Regions from separate parts of the Bacillus sp. CZDM1 genome, predicted to be linked through region 1. Evidence: predicted binding sites of a transcription regulator. Region 1 holds the regulator's gene; each other region holds the start of a gene.
What was found. The regulator Rex, encoded in region 1, represses fermentation and respiration genes when NADH is low (regulators of the CRP and FNR family bind a similar motif). The targets are predictions, from matches to a motif close to TTGTGAAATATTTCACAA.
Positions count from the first base shown of each region.

Region 2: the regulator Rex is predicted to act here: its motif matches at 1,919-1,936, upstream of ACY3XC_RS13025 (cytochrome c3 family protein).
Region 3: the regulator Rex is predicted to act here: its motif matches at 2,326-2,343, upstream of ACY3XC_RS08070 (hemerythrin domain-containing protein).
Region 4: the regulator Rex is predicted to act here: its motif matches at 1,806-1,823, upstream of ACY3XC_RS21660 (cytochrome-c peroxidase).

Region 1 covers NZ_JBUESO010000013.1:5,607-9,318, forward strand. Annotated here, with positions in the region: gene ACY3XC_RS23000 (ABC-F family ATP-binding cassette domain-containing protein) at 1-451, opposite strand, end outside; gene moaC (cyclic pyranopterin monophosphate synthase MoaC) at 639-1,136, shown strand; gene ACY3XC_RS23010 (redox-sensing transcriptional repressor Rex) at 1,169-1,822, shown strand; gene ACY3XC_RS23015 (YhbD family protein) at 1,945-2,568, shown strand; gene ACY3XC_RS23020 (polymer-forming cytoskeletal protein) at 2,580-3,296, shown strand; gene ACY3XC_RS23025 (cytoplasmic protein) at 3,315-3,712, shown strand, end outside.
Region 2 covers NZ_JBUESO010000005.1:77,197-80,908, forward strand. Annotated here, with positions in the region: gene secA (preprotein translocase subunit SecA) at 1-1,522, opposite strand, end outside; gene ACY3XC_RS13025 (cytochrome c3 family protein) at 2,041-3,432, shown strand; gene ACY3XC_RS13030 (cytochrome c3 family protein) at 3,458-3,712, shown strand, end outside.
Region 3 covers NZ_JBUESO010000003.1:79,991-83,702, reverse strand. Annotated here, with positions in the region: gene ACY3XC_RS08080 (MarR family winged helix-turn-helix transcriptional regulator) at 1-214, opposite strand, end outside; gene ACY3XC_RS08075 (MFS transporter) at 482-1,720, shown strand; gene ACY3XC_RS08070 (hemerythrin domain-containing protein) at 1,745-2,272, opposite strand; gene ACY3XC_RS08065 (hypothetical protein) at 2,469-2,816, shown strand; gene ACY3XC_RS08060 (ferredoxin family protein) at 2,950-3,234, opposite strand; gene ACY3XC_RS08055 (FAD-dependent oxidoreductase) at 3,234-3,712, opposite strand, start outside.
Region 4 covers NZ_JBUESO010000010.1:150,395-154,106, forward strand. Annotated here, with positions in the region: gene ACY3XC_RS21650 (nitrous oxide reductase accessory protein NosL) at 1-392, opposite strand, end outside; gene ACY3XC_RS21655 (right-handed parallel beta-helix repeat-containing protein) at 389-1,669, opposite strand; gene ACY3XC_RS21660 (cytochrome-c peroxidase) at 1,896-2,993, shown strand; gene ACY3XC_RS21665 (metal-dependent hydrolase) at 3,037-3,712, opposite strand, start outside.

The DNA.
Region 1 (3,712 bases):
GGAGGATAGAGCGAATATCTGCTTCGTACTGATAGCCTCCCTGTTCTTTAAATCTCACTTGCAGTTCATCATATTCTTTTAAAATTCGGTCGTAGCGGGCACTATCCTCCATAGCGGCAGGATCCGACATCGAAACCTCTAAATGTCGAAGTGTCTTTTCCATACTTCTAAGTGGTTCGAAAACGGTTAGCATTTCATCCCAAATCGACAAGTTTGATTCTAATCCGGTATTCTGTGCTAAATAACCAATGCTTACTCCCTTTGGCTTAATAATTTCTCCGCCATCATGGGACAGGTGCCCGGCTATAATTTTCAATAATGTCGATTTCCCTGCTCCGTTTCGCCCCACAAGTGCAACGCGGTCCCGCGTTTGTAATTCTAGTTTTATATTCGATAAAATTAGGTCTGCACCATAATATTTTGCTAGTTGATTCACTTGTAATAAAATCATTGTTTTTCACCTCAATCACTAAAATAAGTGTACCTTATTCGAAGAAAGTCGGCAATAAAGTGTCTTGGTGTTGGGGAAAATAAGAGAATATCTCTTAAGAAAAAAATGTAAATATTTTATCATTCGCTCAAGGTTTCACAGACAAATTTCGAAAAATATAGTATGATTTTATGGGAGGATACTGTTTATGTCTGAATTTACTCATTTTAACGAAGAAGGAAGAGCGAAAATGGTGGATGTTAGCGATAAGCCAGAAACGGCCCGTACGGCACTAGCTCATTCCAGTATTACGGTCAGTAAAGAAATTTATGATAAAATAACAAATAACGAAATGAAAAAAGGCGATGTTCTTGCTGTGGCTCAAGTGGCTGCAGTAATGGGAGCAAAGAAGACCTGGGATTTGATCCCGATGTGTCACCCGATTCCTTTAACAGGGGTAAATATATCCTTCTCATGGGAAAAGGAACATGATACCGCATATACATTAAATATTGCCGCTGCTGTCAAAACAAAAGGAAATACAGGTGTTGAAATGGAAGCGTTAACAGCTGCTTCCACATGTGCATTAACGGTTTATGACATGTGTAAAGCAGTAGATAAAGGTATGGTTATAGGAAAAACATATTTGGTTGAAAAAACGGGTGGGAAAAACGGAGATTTCCATAGGACGGAACAAGTTAGATAAATGATCAAACTATTTATAGGGGGTGGGAGAATATGAGTAATGAAACAATGAAAATACCACAAGCGACAGCAAAACGGCTGCCCTTATATTATCGATTTTTAAAGAATCTACATTCTTCCGGTAAACAGAGGGTTTCTTCTGCAGAACTAAGTGAGGCAGTGAAGGTGGATTCGGCAACGATTCGCCGGGATTTTTCTTATTTTGGAGCCTTAGGAAAAAAGGGATATGGCTATAATGTCAATTATTTATTAACGTTCTTTCGGAAAACATTAGATCAAGATGAATTAACGAAAGTAGCGTTAATTGGTGTAGGTAATCTTGGCACAGCCTTTTTAAATTATAATTTTTTAAAAAATAATAATACAAGAATTGAATGTGCCTTTGATGTGGATCCGAATAAGATGGGTACAACGATTCGTGATGTACCAGTGTTTCATATGGATGAGCTGGAGAAGGTTTTAAGCAATGATGATGTTCATGTAGCCATTCTGACTGTACCTGCTCCTGTGGCACAAATGATTACCGATAGACTTGTACATTCCAATATTAAGGCAATCCTGAATTTTACTCCTGCCAGACTGAATGTGCCGCCATCGATTCGCGTGCATCATATTGACTTGGCTGTCGAATTACAATCACTTATTTACTTCCTGAAGCACTACCCAACAGAGGAAACAGAAGAATAAGAGTAAAGACCTTTTCACGTATATAGTGAGAAGGTCTTTTTTTGTCGGATAAAAATATAGATGGAAACTTTACAAACGTAACAGTGTTATGTTACATTCGTTCTATGAAAGGGGTTTTCATTATGAGCGAGGAATTAATTTCGAAGAAGGATTTGTTGGATTTAGCCGGAATATCTTATGGGCAATTATATAGATGGAAACGAAAAGACCTTATACCTGAGGATTGGTTTATTAGAAAATCAACCTTTACAGGTCAAGAAACATTCTTTCCGAAAGTTAAGATCTTAGAACGAATTAATAAAATTCAACTTATGAAAGAAAACCTTTCTTTAGATGAACTAGCTGATATGTTTTCACCGAATATGGCTGATTTGCAGCTGGAGAAAGATGAATTAGTAAAGCGTAACATTGTTTCAAATACAGTGCTTGATTATTATTTAGAAATAGAAAAGGGCGGTCCTGCGTTTAATTTTTCACGAATCCTTGAAGTGTATGTTTTAGAAAAGCTGCTTCAATCAGGTGAAATTAATTTGGATGAAGGAAAAATGCTGTTACAGGTTTTACTAGACAATAAGTCAGTGATTAAGCAAAAGAACGCAGAATTGGTGATCACTCGGAAATTAGGTGTTTCATCTTGTCTATTACTTATTAATACAGAGAACTTCCAATTTGAACGGGGCACAAAAATAGTCACCCAGCTATCGCTAATGGCATGTATGGAAGAAATTAAATCGAAATTATTATAAAGGAGAATCAAATGGAGACGAAAAAAAGGGGAGACTTGCTCATAAATGGCTTTGGATCATCAAATGGCGGATCATTCAATACGGTCAGTATAAATGGTAAAGGCAGTGTTACAGGTGATGTGGAATGCTCGGAACTGGATTTTAATGGTTCAGGTTCAGTAACTGGGAACGTTGTTGTGAATCATGCGCGGATTAATGGACACGGAAAGATTAAAGGCAATATGGAGAGTCAGGTTCTAAGAGTTGATGGGACGGCGGGAGTGATAGGAAACCTGATTGTAAAGGAGCTGAAGGTATCAGGCAAAGTGAATGTCGGAGGGAAAATGAAAGGGGATGAAATAAAGATAAGAGGCAGGTTAACGGTGGGAGAAGATTGTGAAGCAGAAACGTTTAAAGCAGAATCACAATTTAGTATCGGCGGCTTGTTAAATGCTGATTTAGTGGATATCACTATTTTTGCTGATTGCCATGCAAAAGAGATTGGCGGTCAAACCATCCTAATAAAGCAAAAAAACTCACTTTTAGGCTTTTTTAAACCTTTTGTACGTACCCAATTGAAAACGGAATGTATTGAAGGGGATAAAATTGAGATTGAAAACACCAAGGCTGGGATTGTCCGTGGTAAAAATGTAGTAGTTGGAGCTAATTGCGAAATTGATGTGGTTGAATACTCGGGTGAATTTACAATGGATAAAAATTCGATTGTGAAGGACATCAGAAAAATATAGGTGAAGGGTGGAAGAGAAATGGAAAAAGGTCATAACCTAACGATTAATGGATCCGGGAATTACTCCGGGGGCCAATACGACAAAATTAGCATTAGGGGAGATGCCACGCTTGCTTCTGATGTAGAATGTTCTGCTTTCAATATCTTTGGAACGAGTGAAGCTTTGGAAAGTGTGAAAACAAAGTCTGTAAAGGTCTTTGGTGAGGCAGAAGTAAAGGGAAATTTGGAGTCAGAGGAAATGCTGATTATGGGGACTATGACAGTCGGCGGCAGGGCGGATTTGAAGAAAATGAAAATACTCGGAACTCTTGATGTTGGTGATAATTTAACAGGTGATGAAGCCAATATTAAAGGAATGATATCTGTAGGCGGCGACGTTGAATATGAGACCTTTGATTCATCAGGAGGCTTTGAAAT
Region 2 (3,712 bases), on a different contig from region 1:
TAACGGCAAGACCGCCTAAGTCAATAACACCTTCACCAAGCTTGATGTCCGTACCACGTCCTGCCATGTTCGTTGCGATGGTAACAGAGCCTTTATAACCTGCTTCAGCAATAATTTCAGCTTCGCGTTCATGATTTTTCGCGTTCAAGACATTATGCTTGACCCCTTTTTTCGATAAGTACTTCGAGATTAGTTCAGATGTTTCGATTGCTACCGTACCAACAAGAACAGGCTGACCCTTTTGATTGCGTTCAGCAATATCCTCGACAACAGCACGGAATTTACCATCCATAGAGGAATAAATTAAATCGGGACGATCATCACGAGCGATCGGTCTATTGGTCGGAATCACAATAACGTTCATATTATAAATGTTACGGAATTCTTCTTCTTCCGTTTTCGCCGTACCTGTCATACCTGCAAGCTTTTCGTACATTCTAAAATAGTTTTGGAAGGTAATCGTAGCCATTGTCATACTTTCGTTTTGAACTTCCAAACCTTCTTTTGCTTCAATTGCCTGATGTAAACCTTCACTATAGCGGCGGCCCTTCATTAAACGACCGGTAAACTGGTCAACGATGATGATTTCACCATCTTGAACAACATAGTCAATATCAAGGTGCATACTGACATTTGCCTTCAGGGCCTGGTTAATATGATGATTCAAAGTAACATGTGACATATCAAAAAGATTCTCTATTCCAAAAGCACGCTCTGATTTACTGATTCCTTCCTCAGTCAGCATTACGCCTTTTGTTTTTTCATCATAGGTATAATCCGTATCTTTGGTCAATGTTCGAACAAATGCATTTGCTTGAATATAAAGAACCGCCGACTTTTGAGCAGTCCCAGAAATAATCAATGGTGTACGTGCTTCATCGATTAAAATGGAGTCAACCTCGTCAATTACCGCATAAAAAAGTGGCTTCTGTACTTTTTGTTCCTTATATAAGACCATGTTATCGCGCAAATAATCGAAGCCAAACTCATTGTTTGTACCATATGTAATGTCACAGGCATAGGCTTCCTGTTTTTCTTCCTTAGACATGCTGTTTAAGTTTAAACCAACCGTTAGTCCTAGAAATTGATAAAGTTGTCCCATTTCGTTGGCGTCACGGCTTGCCAAGTATTCGTTGACGGTAACAACGTGAACACCTTTTCCAGAAAGGGCATTCAAATAAACCGGCATGGTAGCGGTTAAAGTTTTACCTTCACCAGTCTTCATCTCCGAGATATTCCCCTCGTGGAGAGAAATCCCTCCCATTAACTGAACATGGTACGGATATAAGCCGAGCACCCGGCGAGCACCTTCACGTACGACTGCAAAGGCTTCTACTAGTAGATCATCTAGTGATTCACCTTTTTGATAGCGAAGCTTAAACTCTTCTGTTTTTTCACGGAGCTGTTCGTCGCTAAGGTTTTCCGTTTCAGCAGCTAGTACGTCAATTTGTTTCGCCATTTTGTCCAGCCGTTTCAGCTCGCGCTTATTGAGGTCGAACACTTTATTTAAAATCCCCATCATATGATGAAACGCTCCTTTATATCTGATTTATCCTACTTAGTAAATTCGCTTTAAGATAAAGAAAATCCTATCAAAATACACGATAAATATCCTTTATATCTTACCACTTCCAATTTAGAGTGACAACATTGTTACCGTTTTAGCCATATTTACAAAAAAGTGAATCTTCGAAACCTATCAGTTCACTAAAATCTCCTATTTCAAAATTGTCTAATATTTGTATGCAACCGTAATTCAAGTTTTGAGATGAATATGCAGTTTATTTGAATGAATATGTACTATTTTGTATAAAAATTAATCATTGTACTGGTTTATAACTTGGTTAGATTGTTAACTAAACTCTTAATTATCAACGTTCGCGTGTTGTTTTTAGGGAGAAAGTCTCACGGCTGTATTATGAAAAAATATTCACAAATTGTACATTGGAAAATACTCTTGCAATGTTAGATACTACCATTAGAGAGGTTAAACTTAGATAAATATAGAGAGAAAAATCCAAAATGGGAAGGGTGAGTCAAGTGGCTTTTTGGGGGAAGAAAGATAAAGAGAAACCCGAATCTAGAGAGAGTAAAAAGAAGCCTGGACTTTTTCGTAGACTCTGGCAGAAATTTAGAAACATAGACTGGAAGGATCCAGTAAATAGGTGGAAAGCATTATTTGTCGCCCTAATCGGGTCTATTGTCATTTTTGGAGGCGGATACGGAGTTCTTTCCTTTACGAACTCGCCATCATTCTGTTCCAGCTGTCATGAGATGGCTCCAGAGGTTACAACGTTCACCGCAAGCGCTCACAGTGAAATCACCTGTGTACAGTGCCACATCAAACCTGGGTTTGTAAACATGATTACCCACAAAGTGATTTCATTAAAAGAAGTATATCACCACGTAATGGGAATTCCAGAACAAATCGTTCAAACCGAGCATGAAGCGGTCTCTGATGAAAACTGTTTACAGTGTCACTCCAAAAACCGTCTAGTTACCGCATCAAAGGACTTAATTGTTAACCACAAAGGACACATCGAAGAAGGCGTTCCATGTATCAGCTGTCACTCCGGTGTAGCACATGCGAAAATCGCTGCCCGTGGTATTAATACAGAAGAAGTTCGCGGTCATTGGACAGATGATGTAGCACAGCAAATGATGGAACAAAAATACCTAGCACCAAACATGGGTACATGTATTGACTGTCACGATAAAGTGAATAACGGTGAAAAACCATGGAAAGATGTTGCTTATCTTGTTCCGCCAAATCCAGAACATTTAGAAGAAGCAGCGAAAGAAGAAGCAAAGAGCACTACTAGTGAGGTAAAGCATGATGCAACAACTGAGGAAGAGGCGGCAGAAGCAGTTGCAGCACATACCGAAAAAACACAAGCGATTATTTTAGAAGCAGTTGGAAAGCAAACGAAAGATGTGAAGCTTTCTATGGCATGCGAAACTTGCCATCAAAGAGTGAAAGTTCCAGAAAATCATAGAGTTGCAAACTGGGGCGGCGAACACGGTGGTACAGCCCTTCAGGAGCTAGACACATGTGTAGACTGTCACCAGGATTCTAAATGGATTCGAGATATTCCTAAGGAAGACCTAATGTCTATGTTAAAAATGGCTGAGGTTAAAGAAGAGGATAAAGAACACAAATATACAGCAAATATTAACGTTGTAAGAGAACAATCTCGTATCAATAAGTTCTGTAGTGCTTGTCATGGTGAACGCCCTGAAAGCCATGAAAAGAGTAATTACTGGTTAGTAGGTCACGCGAAAAATGCATTATCTCCTGAGCAAAAGGCTGAGTGCTTTGTCTGTCATGATCGTCAAGAACCAAAACCAGGTTCCACAGATGTTGCAGCACCAACAGATGTGTACTGCGAATACTGTCATAGAACCGGTTTTAAGGATGATGTAAAGAATTAGAGACTTTAAATAGGAGGGTATATATGTGGAAGAAGAACGTGTAGAACAAACCCCCCCTCCCCGGAAAGGCTACAAATTATTTAAATATTTAACAGTAGCAGTAATGTTTATCGTTGTATTTTTCTCATTAGGGTTAATTGGAGTAGAAACCACCTCTAGTCAGGAGTTCTGCTCCTCCTGCCATGAAATGAAACCACAGTATTTTACATTGAAGGCATCTAGTCATAGTGAAGTTGATTGCGTTAGCTGCCATGTTCAACCAGGAGCTGGAAATTACGTT
Region 3 (3,712 bases), on a different contig from region 1:
CATAGGTGATACTGCCGCTTGCAAGTAAAATTTTCCCGCCAATCTGCTGCATTGGCTGATCACCTTTGTGATATAAAAGCTCTAATACGGCAAATTCAGTCGGGTTCAAGCCACTTGCTTGAATCACTTTATTAACATGTTCATTAATCGCCTTATATGCTCTTGAGAGAACAATAAATAGCTTCAACGATTGAGATACTGAATCATTTTCCATAAAAACTCATCCTTTTTATTAAGCTTCCGCTTTTCTTATTGTCTAGCTGCAGCGCCAAGGCGCTTCCGCTTTTCTTATTATCTCGACTTCAAGATTATTATAAGAAAATTTTGAGTTGATGTCAATTTAACCTATTCTTACAATCGGTACTGTCCACTTAATTATATTTAATTATTCCGAACTTTGAAACAATCCGTTTCTCATTTTTACAGATTTTATGTAAGATAAGGTTATTAAAAGATTGATATAATATAAACGAGGTGAAATATGAGTCAACCAGCAGCAGTAACAGCAAAAGCACCAAAAACATCAGACGCAACAATGTTTAATATTCTTTTTATCATCGGGCTTTGTCATTTACTTAATGATGCCATACAAGCTGTTGTCCCAGCTATGTTTCCAATTCTAGAAAAATCAATGGGGTTATCCTTTACTCAACTTGGAATTATTGCCTTTTCCTTAAATATGGTTTCGTCTGTGCTACAGCCAGTAGTTGGATTCGTCACAGATAAAAGACCAATGCCCTTCGTACTACCAATAGGACTTACCTTAACATTGGGTGGTGTTCTTGGAATGGCGTTTGCCCCTTCCTTCGGTATGATCGTTCTTTCAGTCATTTTTATTGGACTTGGGTCAGCTGTTTTCCATCCTGAAGGATCAAGGGTAGCCTATATGGCCGCAGGGAAGCGAAGAGGACTGGCACAATCCATTTATCAAGTGGGCGGTAATACGGGGCAGGCATTAGCTCCACTAATCACAGCACTCATCCTTGTCCCACTCGGACAGCAAGGTGCTTCATGGTTTTCGCTTGTTGCTGCATTGGCAGTATTGTTATTAATCTACATCGCTAATTGGTATAAACAGAGATTAGTTGAAAACCTGCCTTTAATAAAAAAGAAAAATTCAATGTCATCTAATAAAACTGGTCTTTCAAAAAAGGTTAAACAATCACTATTTTTAATTCTATTACTGATATTTGCAAGATCATGGTATATATCGGGAATGACTAATTTTTACGCTTTTTTTGCTATAGAAGAATACTCCCTGACGATTAAGGAATCACAGCTTTTCCTATTTGCGTTTTTAATTGCTGGCGCCTTTGGTACTTTTTTTGGCGGCCCGCTGGCTGACCGATTCGGGAAGAAAAAATTAATATCTATTTCCATGTTACTGACTATACCATTTTCTATTCTTATTCCTTTTGTACCATCTTTTATTGCATTTATCTTTCTTACGCTTACAGGATTTATTTTAATGACCAATTTTTCAGTTACGGTGGTGTTTGCACAAGAGCTTGTACCTGGGAAAATCGGGACAATGTCTGGACTAACCGTTGGACTCGCCTTTGGTATGGGGGCTATCGGTTCCGTAGGACTTGGATTTATAGCAGATTTATTTAGTATGTCTGCCATGGTTTCTTCGATTGGTTTTCTGCCATTGCTTGGATTATTGGCCTTCCTTCTTCCAAGTGATCAAATGGTCCAAAAATGGAATCATGAGAATTAGAAAAAGGATGGGTTGGCCCCATCCTTATTTTATTTCTTGAATTTTTTGGTAAAGCTCTTCTTTTTCATCATCTGATAGCATACGCTCTGCCATAGGGAAGAGGACATTTTCTTCTTTAGCAAAGTGCTCCGTTAAAATGGAGTAAGCATTCTTAACTAATTCAGCTAAGTTTTTCTTTTCCTCCACTGTTTGGTTGCTATCAGCTTTTTCTAGAAATTCGTGAATTTTTGCCTTCGCTTGATCATGTTCATATTCCATAACAGCAATCGGTCCAGAGGTTGTGCCTATATATACACCCATCATTGGAAATAGAACTCCTTCTTCCCGTTCTGAATGTGGATCGAGTGCTGCCTTAAATTCATTAACCTTCATGATCAATTCTGCAAAGGTATTATCACTAGTAGAATCCTCTTCGATTTGCTTGGTTAATTTGAATAATCCCTCTAATTGTGTTATTAACGGAGGATGCTCTGACTTTAATTGATTTAGTCCTTTACTTAGTTCTACAGGAGCCATTCCTCCAAAACTGCTCATACAGCCACTCATCTGCATACACCTCTTATTCATTAACTTGTTTTTAGTATAAAAGTATGTCATTTAAAATGTTGTGACACCGGTCACATCTATACAAATTAAGGAAAATGATATGAAGGCGCTTTTAATTTTCGAAAAATTTTAACATTTACCATCAAAAAATCTCATAAACTAGCATATAATATAGTTAGAACTAAAAAGGGAGGGCAAGAACATGAAAACCCCTAATTATCATGACTTTTATCAAAAGGCGTTGATACCAATCGGTTTCAATGACCTACTGGCAATAAAGGAATACGAATCTTATGATATTGATTCACCTTCTACACATTGGCTCATTGCTGTTGAAGGAGTGCAGCTCCCACAGGCAAAGATATACTATCATTGGAAGGTAAGTATCTATCACTCTAATTATGATGGTGATTTTAATTGGAAGAGACCTTTCTATTGTTCTCCAATTATGAATTCTATGGATCGTGCACATGAGCTTGCATGCTCATTGGCTGCAACAAGTAAACTAGATCAGCTTTCCACCTTAAACCTACAAGAAAAAATTAGTTAAGCCTCAAAAAAATATCCCCTTCTGCTTCACCTTCTTTTTACCCTCACTTGTGAATAAACCTACAAATAGTGAAATCAAATTACATATGAATAAAAACAGGTGCTGCTCGCAACCGCAAGCAACACCTTTAATATTATGCTAGACGGAACACAATTCCATGTCCACCCTTTGGATATTCCCATTTGATATTTTGGTACGGGCAGCCTATACGGCAGCTGCCGCATTCGTGACAGCCCTCATAACCGACCTGCATCCTTAAACCTTCCCACTTGTATACTTCAGCTGGACAGAAAATGGTACAAATTTTATCTGGGCATTTTGTGGCACAAATATCATCATCCATTACGGTTAAATGTGACTTCGTATCAGCTTTAAAACGAAGAAGGTACTGTTTTTCTTCGATATTCTTAGTTGACATTATTTCACCGCCTTCCAAGCTCGATAAATATCTTGAATTACCTTAATCGTTCCTCTTTCTGATGTTACACTCTTCATAATTTCCTTTTGTTTATCCCGTTTCGGTGTTCCATCTACAGTGAAGAATTTGCTCATCGCTTTATTCATCATCGGAACATACTCTTTAAAATATTGCGGATTATTCTCAAATGTATGTGTTGCGTCTTTATATTTCTCTAAATCTTTGATTATGAAGCTATCATAAAGCTTTTGACGGTAGAGATTTAAGCTGGATTCCGAGAAATCTCCACGGTACTTCGCCTCAATTACAGTTTCAGCGGCCAATAAGCCGGAGTGCATCGCCATGTTTGAACCTTCACGATGAATCGCATTAACAAGCTGTGCAGCGTCTCCTACAACCACTACACCATTACCAGCTACTTTTGGTACCGAGCGATATCCACCTTCAGGAATCAGGTGTGCTAGATACTCTGCAGACT
Region 4 (3,712 bases), on a different contig from region 1:
ATGAAATTTTGCGCATCATCTTTGGTTGTAAAAGAGATTACATTGTAGGCCATTGGGGTTTTGATGGCTTTACCATACACATAAGTGGCATTTTCCATTTCAATCCACTCACTTGTGGAATAATCTCTAACAAACTTGGCATCAACTTTTTCATTCTCGTTTTCCTTCATCCATTGATTCATACAACCAATATCATCAAAGACGATTGCTTTCCCGTTTTTAAGGATAATTTCAGTAGCAAATTGGTTATCTTTTACCTGCATATTGCAAATTTCACATTTAGCCGTTTCTTCATGAATAGCCTCAGGTTTTATTTTTTCGTTTCCACAGCCGGTGATCATCAATAATGCAAGGATTGTAATTAGAATTATTTTTAAGATATAGCGGTTCATATTTTTTTCCTCCCTAAATAGATAAATAGTAGACTACTAATAATCATGAACATACTGATCATCCATGAGATAGAACGGCTAGTTTCCTGTTTGATATCAAAATGGATATTGTTCTTCATTAAAGGGCTATCATCCGCTACAAGGACACTTTCCGGACTCTTTAACATTTTTTGCAGCAATAACATTCCAGGGTGTTGAAAAAATAATTGATAAGCCGGAACGTCCTTTGATAGATTAAGAAAATATGGATCGGCCCGGTATGGAAGGTTACTTATTCTATCCCCATCTGTATCAAGCTTCAAAGCTGCATCCCAGTAGTTATTTTCGATGATATTATGGGTCTCTTCTTTTGCTTGTATCTCATTTACATTGCTAGAAAAGGAATTGTTTGTGATTCGATTATTTTCAATTTTGGTTATTTGGGCTCCGATAAAGTTGGCAGTAAAATTGTTGCTGACGATTTCATTGTTGTTTGAATCCTCCATATACATTCCAACTCGATTCGTTGATATGGTATTTTTGCGAATGGCAGATTCATGAATATCATAGAGTAGAAGTCCCTGTGCATTCACATTCTGGTTATTATCCGTTAATTTATTTGCCTCAATGAGGGAACCTTTGGTGCCCATAATCATGGCACCTGTAAAATTTTGCTTAGAAATGTTATCTCTAATAGATATATAATTTGAAAACATAATGTGAAATCCGTATCTTGAATTCTGAACGGTATTTTCTATAAAGGTGTTATGGTGGCTATTTTCCATATAGAATCCGTCTTCGACATGTTTCATTTGAATACGTTCAAATCTATTAGAATTTGATTGCCACAAGTCAACCCCATTTTCACTGCCTTGCCCCGAGATCGTTATATTTCGCACCATCGATTTTTCAGTATTATCGAACTGGATTCCTCGTATTGGAGTTACGATTGTTAAATCCTCAAGTAAATGATTTTGACCGCTGACTAAGATAGCCGCGGGGCTTTCGTCTTTAGGACAGCTCACTATTGCAATCCCTATAAGGCTAACGTCTTGACCAGTTACAGTAATCATTGGCTTGGTGGAACAGGATTGGAAAGTGGCTCCCTTTTCGCCAACTAGTACAATGGGCTTATCTAGAACGATCGGTTCGTGGTAAACTCCCTTTTTCAAATAAAGAGTACCGCCTTCCATGGTTGAATCAATTCTTGATTGAAGTGTCTGATCAGCAAAAACCTCCCTGCTATTTAGTAAAGACATCAAACCAAAAATAATAAAAAACGACATAATAACCTTCATAATAAAAAAATTCCTTCCTGAGAAAGACCTTTATACTACTAAATTAGTTAAAATCACCATTATTTCATATGACCCTTTGGGGCTATAATTCCTATGAATGTGAACTTTTTTTGAACAAAAAAATATCAGAAATTGTTTGCTAATTTCTTCACATTCGGGTGCTCTTTTTTATTAAAACCAATTTTATAATGGTGATAAGATAAATAAACTAGAGGAGCACTCTAATATGAAAAGAAGGATAGTGAAGGGCGCGGTTTTTACTTTATTAATATGTATTGGATTGTCGGCATGTGGAGAGAAGGAGAAGGTAAAGGCTCCGACAAATCTTCCATCAGAGAACCAGGAGGCAGTACAAAACAGTGAGATAACTCCAGAGGAGCTTCTAGACAGTCTTCGTAATCATACGACACTTGTACCTATTGGAGATATACCGATTCCTGAGGATAATCCGATGAAGCCGGAAGTGCTTGAACTTGGTCGAGCGTTATTTTTTGATCCGAGACTTTCAGGGAATAATCAGGTTAGCTGTGCTGCTTGTCATGACCCAAATTTGGGTTATGGCGACGCAAAACCGACTTTTGATAAATATACAGGCGGTAATGGTGCAAGGAACAGCCCAACTGTCATTAATTCCGGTTATTACACGTCCAACTTTTGGGATGGCCGAGCGGCTTCTCTAGAGGAGCAAGCACTGGGACCGATTCAAAATCCTGATGAAATGAACCAGCCGATTGATGAACTTATTAAAGAATTATCAGCCATAAAAGGCTATCGAGAACGTTTCCAAGCGGCATTTAATGAAGGAGTAACAGAACAAAATATTGCAAAAGCCCTTGCTGCTTTCCAAAGGCAAATTGTTGTAAACGATACTCCTTACGACAGGTTCCTGGAAGGGGAAACAGAGGCATTAACGAAACAAGAGATCAGTGGACTCCGATTGTTCACAGGAAAAGCCTTTTGTGTGACCTGCCACAATGGACCCAACCTATCTGATAACAATTTTTACAATATCGGACTCAATACTGAAGACGAAGGCCGAAAAGCGGTTACAGAGCAGGAAGGGGATTTAGGCCGAATTCGTACGCCTGGATTATATGGAATAACTCATACTGCTCCATACATGCGGGATGGCAGTCTTACTACACTTGAAGAAGTAATTGATTACTATGACCGTGGCGGCGATGACCACCCCGATAAGAGCTTTTTTATCCAAAAATTTATGAGTCCTATTGGCTTAACAGACCAAGAGAAAGCAGATTTATTGGCTTTTCTAAAAACCTTAGGTGGAGAGCCGCCGATATATACAAAACCAGAGCTTCCGTAAAGTAATAAATGCCTGAGCCCCTATAAGCTAGGGGCTCAGGCATTTATTTTATGGATGTCTCCAATTTTTTAATGACCTTTTTGTAGTGTTTAATAGAGGTTAGTTTGCCAGTATAGGAAACTTGGTTTTTATCATCTAAAGATATGAACGTGATGGCAAGCTTCGGAAAAAATTTCTTGGACCGAAAACGAAGGTCTTTCCAGTAAATAAAATAGCCGTTTTTTCTTTTTTGAACAAAAGGGTAGGCAAAATGGGTGCTTCTAAGGAAGCTGTCAACCTGCTGATCTTTGCTGCTGTTTAAAACCAAACCAGGGTAGTCTATTTTCTTTGAAAAGGTGTGCTCTATCCATAAGTCTCCCTTCGAGAATGACCCAAATAAAAAGTCTTGACTGGTTTCAATCATAATATTCCAGTGGAAAGCAGCTGTTTTAGGAATCATTTTTATCTGAAGTGCATTTTGAAAATGCTGTTTAAGCTTCCATTTCGTATAGTGAGTAGATATCATCCGAATGAAAAGGTAAAGGACAATTCCTAAATAAACGAAAGAAAAGACTCTCCCTGTATCAAAAAAAGGAAGCAAACTAAATCCAAGGACATGGAGCATAATGATATATGGATCAACTAAAGGGAGGAAATCTAAGGATAGCCATTTTGTAGAAAATGGGCGTAATGCCTGTGTACCATTTACATTAAACAAATCTAAAAGAACATGTAAAATA